DNA from 2 places in the Streptomyces sp. NPDC028298 genome. Region 2 is predicted to be linked to the other one. Evidence: predicted binding sites of a transcription regulator. Region 2 holds the regulator's gene; the other holds the start of a gene.
The links. Region 2 encodes HrcA, which represses chaperone genes, less so after heat shock. Its sites were predicted from a motif close to TTNGCACTCNGNNNNNCNGAGTGCNAA; they were not measured.

Region 1 (4,413 bases), on a different contig from region 2:
GGGGGGCGAAGGAGACGTCGTTCACCCGGCCATTGTGGGCCAGTCGGTGGACGGTGTGCTTCCGGCGGCGGTGTCGGGGCCCTCGCGGGAGGGGTGAGCTGGGAGGATCCGGCTCCATGCGACCCGTACGACAAAATGATAAAACCGGCGCAAACGGGGCTGGTGCGCGCTGGGGAGTCGGCGTGCTCGCCCTCGTCCTCCTCGCCTCCGGCTGCGCCGGGACCGGCGCCGTCCCGGCCACGCGGTCCGGGGAAGGGGCCGGGGGCGGAGGTCGGGCCGGGCGCGGAAGCGCCGAACCGGCCCACGCCCCGCGGGCCGTGCTCCCTGAAGGCCCCGCGGCCGCCCTCGCCGCGTACGCCTCCCGGCTCGGCGCGGCGCAGGCCCGGCGCGCCGCCGTCGCCCGGCGCTGGGGCCTGAAGGCGGTGCCGCTGACGCCCCCGGCACCGCCCGCCAGGAAGCCGGTCATCGAGGCCCGCAAGGGGTTCGAGGTGGACGACCAGCGGGAACTGGGGCTGCCGCCGGTCTTCACCACCGTCCCCACCAAGGACAAGGTCGTCTTCCTCACCGTCGACGACGGCGCCGAGAAGGACCCCGCGTTCCTGCGGATGATGAGCGACCTGAAGATCCCGTACACCGCCTTCCTCAGCGACTTCCTCGTCAAGGACGACTACGGCTACTTCCGGAAGATGCGCGACCGGGGCGTCACGCTCAACAACCACACGCTGCACCACCCCTATCTGCCCGCGCTGTCCTACGCCCGGCAGAAGCACGAGATCTGCGGCATGCAGGACGTGATGGAGAAGCAGTTCGGCAGACGGCCGACCGTCTTCCGCCCGCCCTACGGCAACTACGACCAGGACACCCTGCGCGCCGCCAGGTCCTGCGGCATCAGGTACGCGCCCATCTGGAACGAGGAGGTCTTCGCCGACCACTGGGAGTACCGCGAGGAGGACCAGGACCTGCACCCCGGCGACATCGTCCTCACCCACTTCCAGGGCCGCGGGGAATGGAAGGGCACCATGCCCGACATGGTCCGCCGCTTCCTGAGGACGGTCACCGCCAAGGGGTACGCGGTCGCACGCCTGGAGGACTACCTGTGAGGCTGCGGGCGCCGGCCGCCGGGCTGCTCGTGGCGGCGCTGCTCAGCGGGTGCGCGCAGTCCGTCGACCCCATCGAGAGGCTCGGCAAGAAGGCCGCCCAGCGCGTGCACCCGACGGAGTCGGCGTACCACCGCTGGGGCCTGGCCAGTCCGCTCGCCCCCGCGCCGGCCGTGACCGCCCGGACCACCGCGCGCACCGCGGACACGGGCCTGCCGCCCGTCGTGAACCAGGTGCGCACCCGCGACAAGGTGGTCTTCCTGACGTACGACGACGGGGCCGAGCGCGACCCGCGGTTCGCCGACATGGTCCGCGAACTGCGCCTGCCGGTCAGCATGTTCCTCACGGACCGGGTCGCCGGACCCGGGTACGGGCGGCTCGCCCGGCTGCGCTCGGTCGGCGCGAGCCTGCAGAACCACACCGTCGACCACGCCACCCTGCGCGGCCTGCCCTACGCCGGCCAGCGCGCCGAGATCTGCGGGCAACAGGACAAGCTCGCGCGGCGCTTCGGCGTCCGGCCCCGGCTGCTGCGGCCCCCGTACGGCAGGTACGACGACACCACCCTGCGCGCCGCCGCCGACTGCGGGGTCGCCGCCATCGTCCTCGGCAGGACGGCCGACACCCGACCGCTCCGGCCCGGCGACATCCTCTCGGGCCCGGCCGAACCCGATCTGACGGGCGCCACGCTCCGCCTGCTCCGCCGCATCCAGCGCGAGGGCTTCACCCTGGCGCGCCTGGAGAACTACCTCTAGTCGGCTACGCCACGCCGACGCCTTTGGCACTCCGCTTGACCGAGTGCTAATCACAGTCATAGTCTCAGGTCTGGCACTCCCCCCTGGAGAGTGCCAACAGCGACGGGCAGGTCCGGCACCCGCGACGACGGATCGACCTGGTCGCCACCTCAGACAGTTAACCCCGTGAGATCTCCGAAGGGGGAGGTCGGATCGTGACGACCGCCAGCTCCAAGGTTGCCATCAAGCCGCTCGAGGACCGCATCGTGGTCCAGCCGCTCGACGCCGAGCAGACCACGGCCTCCGGCCTGGTCATTCCCGACACGGCGAAGGAGAAGCCCCAGGAGGGCGTCGTCCTGGCCGTGGGCCCGGGCCGCATCGAGGACGGCAAGCGTGTCGAGCTCGACGTCGCCGTCGGCGACATCGTTCTCTACAGCAAGTACGGCGGCACCGAGGTGAAGTACAACGGCGAGGAGTACCTCGTCCTCTCGGCTCGCGACGTGCTCGCGATCATCGAGAAGTAATTCACCTGGTAAGGGAGTTCGGGACTTTTCCCCGGACGACCCCGCACCAAGCATTGCAGTGAACCACGCCCCTGGCACCCGCGACCATCCAGCCGGGCGCCGGGGGCGCGGTTCGTTCTCCATATTTTCGAGAGGGCTGAACCGCTCCTATGGCGAAGATCCTGAAGTTCGACGAGGACGCCCGTCGCGCCCTTGAGCGCGGCGTCAACAAGCTTGCCGACACGGTGAAGGTGACGATCGGCCCCAAGGGCCGCAACGTCGTCATCGACAAGAAGTTCGGCGCTCCCACCATCACCAACGACGGTGTGACCATCGCCCGTGAGGTCGAGGTCGAGGACCCGTTCGAGAACCTCGGCGCGCAGCTCGTGAAGGAGGTGGCGACCAAGACCAACGACATCGCGGGTGACGGTACGACCACCGCCACCGTGCTCGCCCAGGCGCTCGTGCGCGAGGGCCTGCGCAACGTCGCCGCCGGTGCTTCCCCGGCGCTGCTGAAGAAGGGCATCGACGCGGCCGTCAAGGCGGTCTCCGACGAGCTCCTCGCCACCGCGCGCCCCATCGACGAGAAGTCCGACATCGCCGCCGTCGCCGGTCTGTCCGCCCAGGACCCGCAGGTCGGCGAGCTCATCGCCGAGGCGATGGACAAGGTCGGCAAGGACGGTGTCATCACCGTCGAGGAGTCCAACACCTTCGGTCTGGAGCTCGACTTCACCGAGGGCATGGCCTTCGACAAGGGCTACCTGTCCCCGTACATGGTGTCCGACCAGGAGCGTATGGAGGCCGTCCTCGACGACCCGTACATCCTCATCCACCAGGGCAAGATCAGCTCCATCCAGGACCTGCTGCCGCTGCTGGAGAAGGTCATCCAGTCGAACGCCTCCAAGCCGCTGCTGATCATCGCCGAGGACGTCGAGGGCGAGGCCCTGTCGACCCTGGTCGTGAACAAGATCCGCGGCACGTTCAACGCCGTCGCCGTGAAGGCCCCCGGCTTCGGTGACCGCCGCAAGGCCATGCTCGGCGACATCGCCACCCTCACCGGTGGTCAGGTCATCGCCGAGGAGGTCGGCCTCAAGCTCGACCAGGTCGGCCTGGACGTGCTCGGCAGCGCCCGCCGCGTGACCGTCACCAAGGACGACACCACGATCGTCGACGGTGCCGGCAGCAGCGACGAGGTCGTCGGCCGCGTCAACCAGATCAAGGCCGAGATCGAGAACACCGACTCCGACTGGGACCGCGAGAAGCTCCAGGAGCGCCTCGCGAAGCTGGCCGGCGGCGTGTGCGTGATCAAGGTCGGCGCCGCCACCGAGGTGGAGCTGAAGGAGAAGAAGCACCGTCTGGAGGACGCCATCTCCGCGACCCGCGCCGCGGTCGAGGAGGGCATCGTCTCCGGTGGTGGCTCCGCGCTCGTCCACGCCGTCAAGGTCCTCGAGGGCAACCTCGGCAAGACCGGCGACGAGGCCACGGGTGTCGCGGTCGTCCGCCGCGCCGCCGTCGAGCCGCTGCGCTGGATCGCCGAGAACTCCGGCCTCGAGGGTTACGTCATCACCTCGAAGGTCGCCGAGCTCGACAAGGGCCAGGGCTTCAACGCCGCCACCGGCGAGTACGGCGACCTGGTCAAGGCCGGCGTCATCGACCCGGTCAAGGTCACCCGCTCCGCCCTGGAGAACGCCGCCTCCATCGCCTCCCTGCTCCTGACGACCGAGACCCTGGTCGTCGAGAAGCCGGCCGAGGACGAGGGCGACGCCGGCCACGGCGGCCACGGTCACTCCCACTGACGTCCGACGTCATGAGCGAGGCCACGCCCTTCGGGGTGTGACAGCGTGAAGAGGTCCCCGTTCCGGTCGGAACGGGGACCTCCCGCGTTCCACGGGCTCCACGCGGTTCTCCGCTCTCAGAGCTTGTCGTCGCGCACCACGTCCAGGTCCGTGAAGGTCGGCATCCCGTCGCAGAGCGCCACCATCTCCTGGAAGATCTGCTCGGTCTCCGGCATCTTCGAGTTCTTCATCGCCTCTTCGTACGACGGGAACTCCACGATCTCCACGAAGTGGTTGGCGTCGGAGC
Region 2 (4,413 bases):
AGGAACAGGTTGACGCCGAAGGGACGGCCGGTCAGCCCGCGCAGTTGCTTGATCTCCTGGTACATGCCGTCGGCGGTCTTGTACCCCGCCGCGAGGAAGCCGAGCCCGCCGGCCTCGGACACGGCGGCCGCGAGCTGCGGGACGGAGACTCCGCCCGCCATGGGGGCCTGCACGATCGGGTGAGGGAAGAGATCGGTCAGCGCGGAGGACATGACGGCATGTTGTCACGTCCCCCGGACAAGTCCGAATCCGGTCGGTCAGCCGGATACGGCCTCCGATGTGGAGGGCACGGGGCGCTCCTGGCCCCGTGCCCCGCCTGGATCAGCGGCCGTTGAAGGCGTCCTTCAGCCGGGAGAAGAGCCCCTGCTGACCGGGCTGGAACTGACCGGTGGGCCGCTCCTCGCCGCGCATCTGCGCCAGCTCGCGCAGCACCCGCTCCTGCTCCGGGTCGAGCTTGGTCGGCGTCATGACCTCGACGTGCACGACGAGGTCGCCTCGGCCGCCGCCGCGCAGGTGGGTGACGCCCCGGCCGTGCAGCGGGATCGACTGACCGGACTGCGTGCCCGGACGGATGTCGACCTCCTCCATGCCGTCGAGCGTCTCCAGCGGCACCTTGGTGCCGAGGGCCGCCGCGGTCATCGGGATGGTGACCGTGCAGTGCAGGTCGTCGCCGCGCCGCTGGAAGGTCGAGTGCGGCAGTTCGTGGATCTCGACGTACAGGTCGCCGGCGGGGCCGCCGCCGGGGCCGACCTCGCCCTCGCCCGCGAGCTGGATGCGGGTGCCGTTGTCCACACCGGCCGGGATCTTGACCGTGAGGGTGCGGCGGGAGCGGACCCGGCCGTCGCCCGCGCACTCGTGGCACGGGGTCGGGACGACGGTGCCGAAGCCCTGGCACTGCGGACACGGCCGCGAGGTCATGACCTGGCCCAGGAAGGACCGCGTCACCTGGGACACCTCGCCGCGGCCGCGGCACATGTCACAGGTCTGCGCCGCGGTGCCGGGGGCCGCGCCCTCGCCGTTGCAGGTGCCGCAGACGACGGCCGTGTCGACCTGGATGTCCTTCGTGGTGCCGAAGGCCGCCTCGTCGAGCTCGATCTCCAGACGGATCATGGCGTCCTGGCCCCGGCGGGTGCGCGAGCGCGGTCCGCGCTGCGACGCCGTGCCGAAGAACGCGTCCATGATGTCCGAGAAGTTCCCGAAGCCGCCCTGGCCGAAGCCGCCGGCGCCACCGCCGCCCTGCTGGGACAGCGGGTCGCCGCCGAGGTCGTAGACCTGCTTCTTCTGCGGGTCCGACAACACCTCGTAGGCGGCGTTGATCTCCTTGAAGCGCTCCTGCGTCTTCGGATCGGGATTGACGTCCGGGTGCAGCTCGCGAGCGAGCCTCCGGAACGCCTTCTTGATCTCGTCCTGGGACGCGTCGCGGCGCACGCCGAGTACGGCGTAGTAGTCCGTGGCCACTTACGACTCCGCCAGGATCTGTCCGACGTACCGTGCCACCGCTCGTACCGCTCCCATCGTTCCCGGGTAATCCATGCGGGTCGGGCCGACCACGCCGAGTTTGGCTACTGCCTCGCCGCCCGAACCGTAGCCGACGGAGACCACGGACGTGGAGTTGAGTCCCTCATACGCGTTCTCGTGCCCGATTCGCACGGTCATGCTCGAATCCCCGGCCTCTCCAAGCAACTTGAGGAGCACGACCTGCTCCTCGAGGGCTTCGAGCACCGGCCGGATGGTGAGAGGGAAGTCATGTCCGAATCGCGTGAGATTGGCGGTACCGCCGATCATCAGGCGCTCCTCGGTCTCCTCGACCAGTGTCTCCAGCAGGGTGGAGAGCACTGTCGAGACCGTACCCCGGTCCTCCGCCTCGAAGGCTTCCGGGAGGTCCTGGACGAGCTGCGGGACGTCCGCGAAGGGGCGCCCCGCGACCCGGCTGTTGAGCCGGGCCCGCAGGTCCGCCAGCGACGTCTCACCGAACGGCGCCGGGCAGTTGATCATGCGCTGCTCGACCCGGCCGGTGTCCGTGATCAGCACGAGCATCACCCGCGCGGGGGCCATGGAGAGCAGCTCCACATGGCGCACGGTCGAGCGGGTCAGCGAGGGGTACTGCACGACGGCGACCTGCCGGGTGAGCTGCGCGAGCAGCCGCACGGTCCGGCCGACGACGTCGTCCAGGTCGACGGCTCCGTCCAGGAAGTTCTGGATGGCGCGGCGCTCGGGCGCGGTCATCGGCTTGACGCCGGCGAGCTTGTCGACGAAGAGGCGGTACCCCTTGTCCGTGGGGATGCGCCCGGCACTGGTGTGCGGCTGCGCGATGTACCCCTCGTCCTCCAGGACCGCCATGTCGTTGCGGACGGTCGCCGGCGAGACGCCGAGACGGTGCCGCTCGGTGAGCGCCTTCGAACCGACCGGCTCCTCGGTGCCCACGTAGTCCTGGACGATGGCGCGCAGCACCTCGAGCCTGCGTTCGCTGAGCATCGCGCACCTCCAGAAGTCGACTCGGTGGTCTTCGTGGCATTCGCCTGGCACTCAGCGCACGCGAGTGCCAACGTTCCCCGGCCCAGTGTACGGCGGTCGGGCACGCCCCGGGCAAGGGCGGGCCTGCGATGTCGTGCACGGCACCCGGTCACCGTTAGCGTCGCCGCATGAGGCTGACTTGGGAAGAGCTCGGGTGGGAAAGGGTGGCGCCCCGGGTGGGGCGACGGCGGCTTCCGGACTGGGACTGCACGGCCGGGCTCGTCGTCGGCGAGGGGGCGGCACTCATGATCGACGCCGGGTCGAGCCTCGCGGAGGGCGCCGCCCTGCGCGCCGATGCGCGGGTCCTGACCGGCGGACGTGTGACCCATATCGCGCTCACCCACCCGCATTTCGACCATGTTTTCGGCGCGGCCGCGTTCGCCGGCGCGCAGGTCCTCGCCGCGGACGGTTCGTCCGAGGTGTACCGGAACGGCCGCGGGGAGCTGTGCGCGGACGCGGTGCGCAACGGTCTCGACCCGAGGGCGGCGGAGGAGGCGGCGGACACCCTCGTACGGCCCCACCGCCTCGTCGGGAGCACCTGGGACGTGCATCTCGGCGGCGGCGTCGGGGTCCGGCTGGTGCGGACGGGCGAGGGCCACACCGCCCACGACCTGGTGGCCGTCGTGCCGGGCGACCCGGTGGTGGTGTTCTGCGGCGACCTGGTCGAGGAGTCGGGCGAGCCGCAGGCGGGCCCCGACGCCGTGCCGTCGCGCTGGCCCGCGGCGCTCGACCGGCTGCTCGGCCTGGGCGGCGAGGAGGCGCTGTACGTACCCGGCCACGGGGCGGTCGTGGACGCCGCGTTCGTACGGTCCCAACGGGACGCCCTGGCCGAGCGTTTCGGCGTGTCGCGGTGAGCGCCGCCGGGCTTCTCCTATCGTCATCCGAATGCGCCAGTACTCTCCGGACCTGACCCCGCCGTGGAAGAAGCCCCAGCCCGTGCCCGAGGTCCCGGCGGACCCGGGTCTGGTCGTCGAGGAGCCCGGAACCGGCTTCTGCGGCGCGGTGATCCGCTGCGAGGCGGGCACGGTGACCCTGGAGGACCGCTTCGGCAAGCACCGGGTGTTCCCGCTGGAACCGCGCGGCTTCCTGCTGGAGGGCAAGGTGGTGACGCTGGTCCGCCCGGCGCCCTCCGCGCCGGTGCGCCCCAGCCGTACGGCCTCCGGCTCGGTGGCGGTCCCCGGCGCCCGCGCCCGGGTCGCGCGCGCCGGGCGCATCTACGTCGAGGGCCGGCACGACGCCGAGCTGGTCGAGCGCGTCTGGGGCGACGACCTGCGCGTCGAGGGCGTGGTCGTGGAGTACCTGGAGGGCGTGGACGACCTCCCGGCGGTGGTCGAGGCGTTCTCCCCGGGCCCGGACGCCCGGCTCGGCGTGCTCGTGGACCACCTGGTGCCGGGTTCGAAGGAGTCGCGGATCGCGGAGGCGGTCACGAGCGAGCACGCCCTGGTGCTCGGCCACCCGTACATCGACGTGTGGGAGGCCGTGAAGCCGTCCTCCGTCGGCATCCCGTCCTGGCCCCGGGTCCCGCACGGCCAGGACTGGAAGACGGGCGTGTGCCGGGCCCTGGGCTGGCCGGAGAACACCGGCGCGGCCTGGCAGCACATCCTGTCCCGGGTCCGCTCCTACAAGGACCTCGAACCGGCCCTGCTGGGCCGGGTGGAGGAACTGATCGACTTCGTCACGGCCCCGGAGTGAGAGGTCGGCGCGGCCGCCTGCTCAGTCCACCAGATCCCGGACCACGGCGTCCGCGAGGAGGCGGCCGCGCAGGGTGAGGACGGCCCGGCCGGCGTCGTAGGGGCCGGCTTCGAGGAGTCCCTCGGACAGGGCGCGGCGGGAGGCCGCGAGACCGTCGGGGCGGAGCAGGGAGAGCGGGCAGCCCTCGCGCAGCCGCAGTTCCAGGAG

Region 1: groES (co-chaperone GroES) is a predicted target of HrcA. The motif match lies at 1,873-1,899, and genes of this name have one in related genera.

The regions. Positions count from the first base shown of each region.
Region 1 is NZ_JBVHTL010000004.1:316,313-320,725, forward strand. It holds gene ACZ4TO_RS20465 (THUMP-like domain-containing protein) at 1-25, opposite strand, end outside; gene ACZ4TO_RS20470 (polysaccharide deacetylase family protein) at 117-1,100, shown strand; gene ACZ4TO_RS20475 (polysaccharide deacetylase family protein) at 1,097-1,849, shown strand; gene groES (co-chaperone GroES) at 2,044-2,352, shown strand; gene groL (chaperonin GroEL) at 2,502-4,127, shown strand; partial or broken gene ACZ4TO_RS20490 (ester cyclase) at 4,247-4,413, opposite strand, start outside.
Region 2 is NZ_JBVHTL010000002.1:948,173-952,585, forward strand. It holds gene ACZ4TO_RS12715 (nitronate monooxygenase) at 1-212, opposite strand, end outside; gene dnaJ (molecular chaperone DnaJ) at 322-1,458, opposite strand; gene hrcA (heat-inducible transcriptional repressor HrcA) at 1,459-2,475, opposite strand; gene ACZ4TO_RS12730 (MBL fold metallo-hydrolase) at 2,643-3,368, shown strand; gene ACZ4TO_RS12735 (DUF3097 domain-containing protein) at 3,400-4,206, shown strand; gene hemW (radical SAM family heme chaperone HemW) at 4,228-4,413, opposite strand, start outside.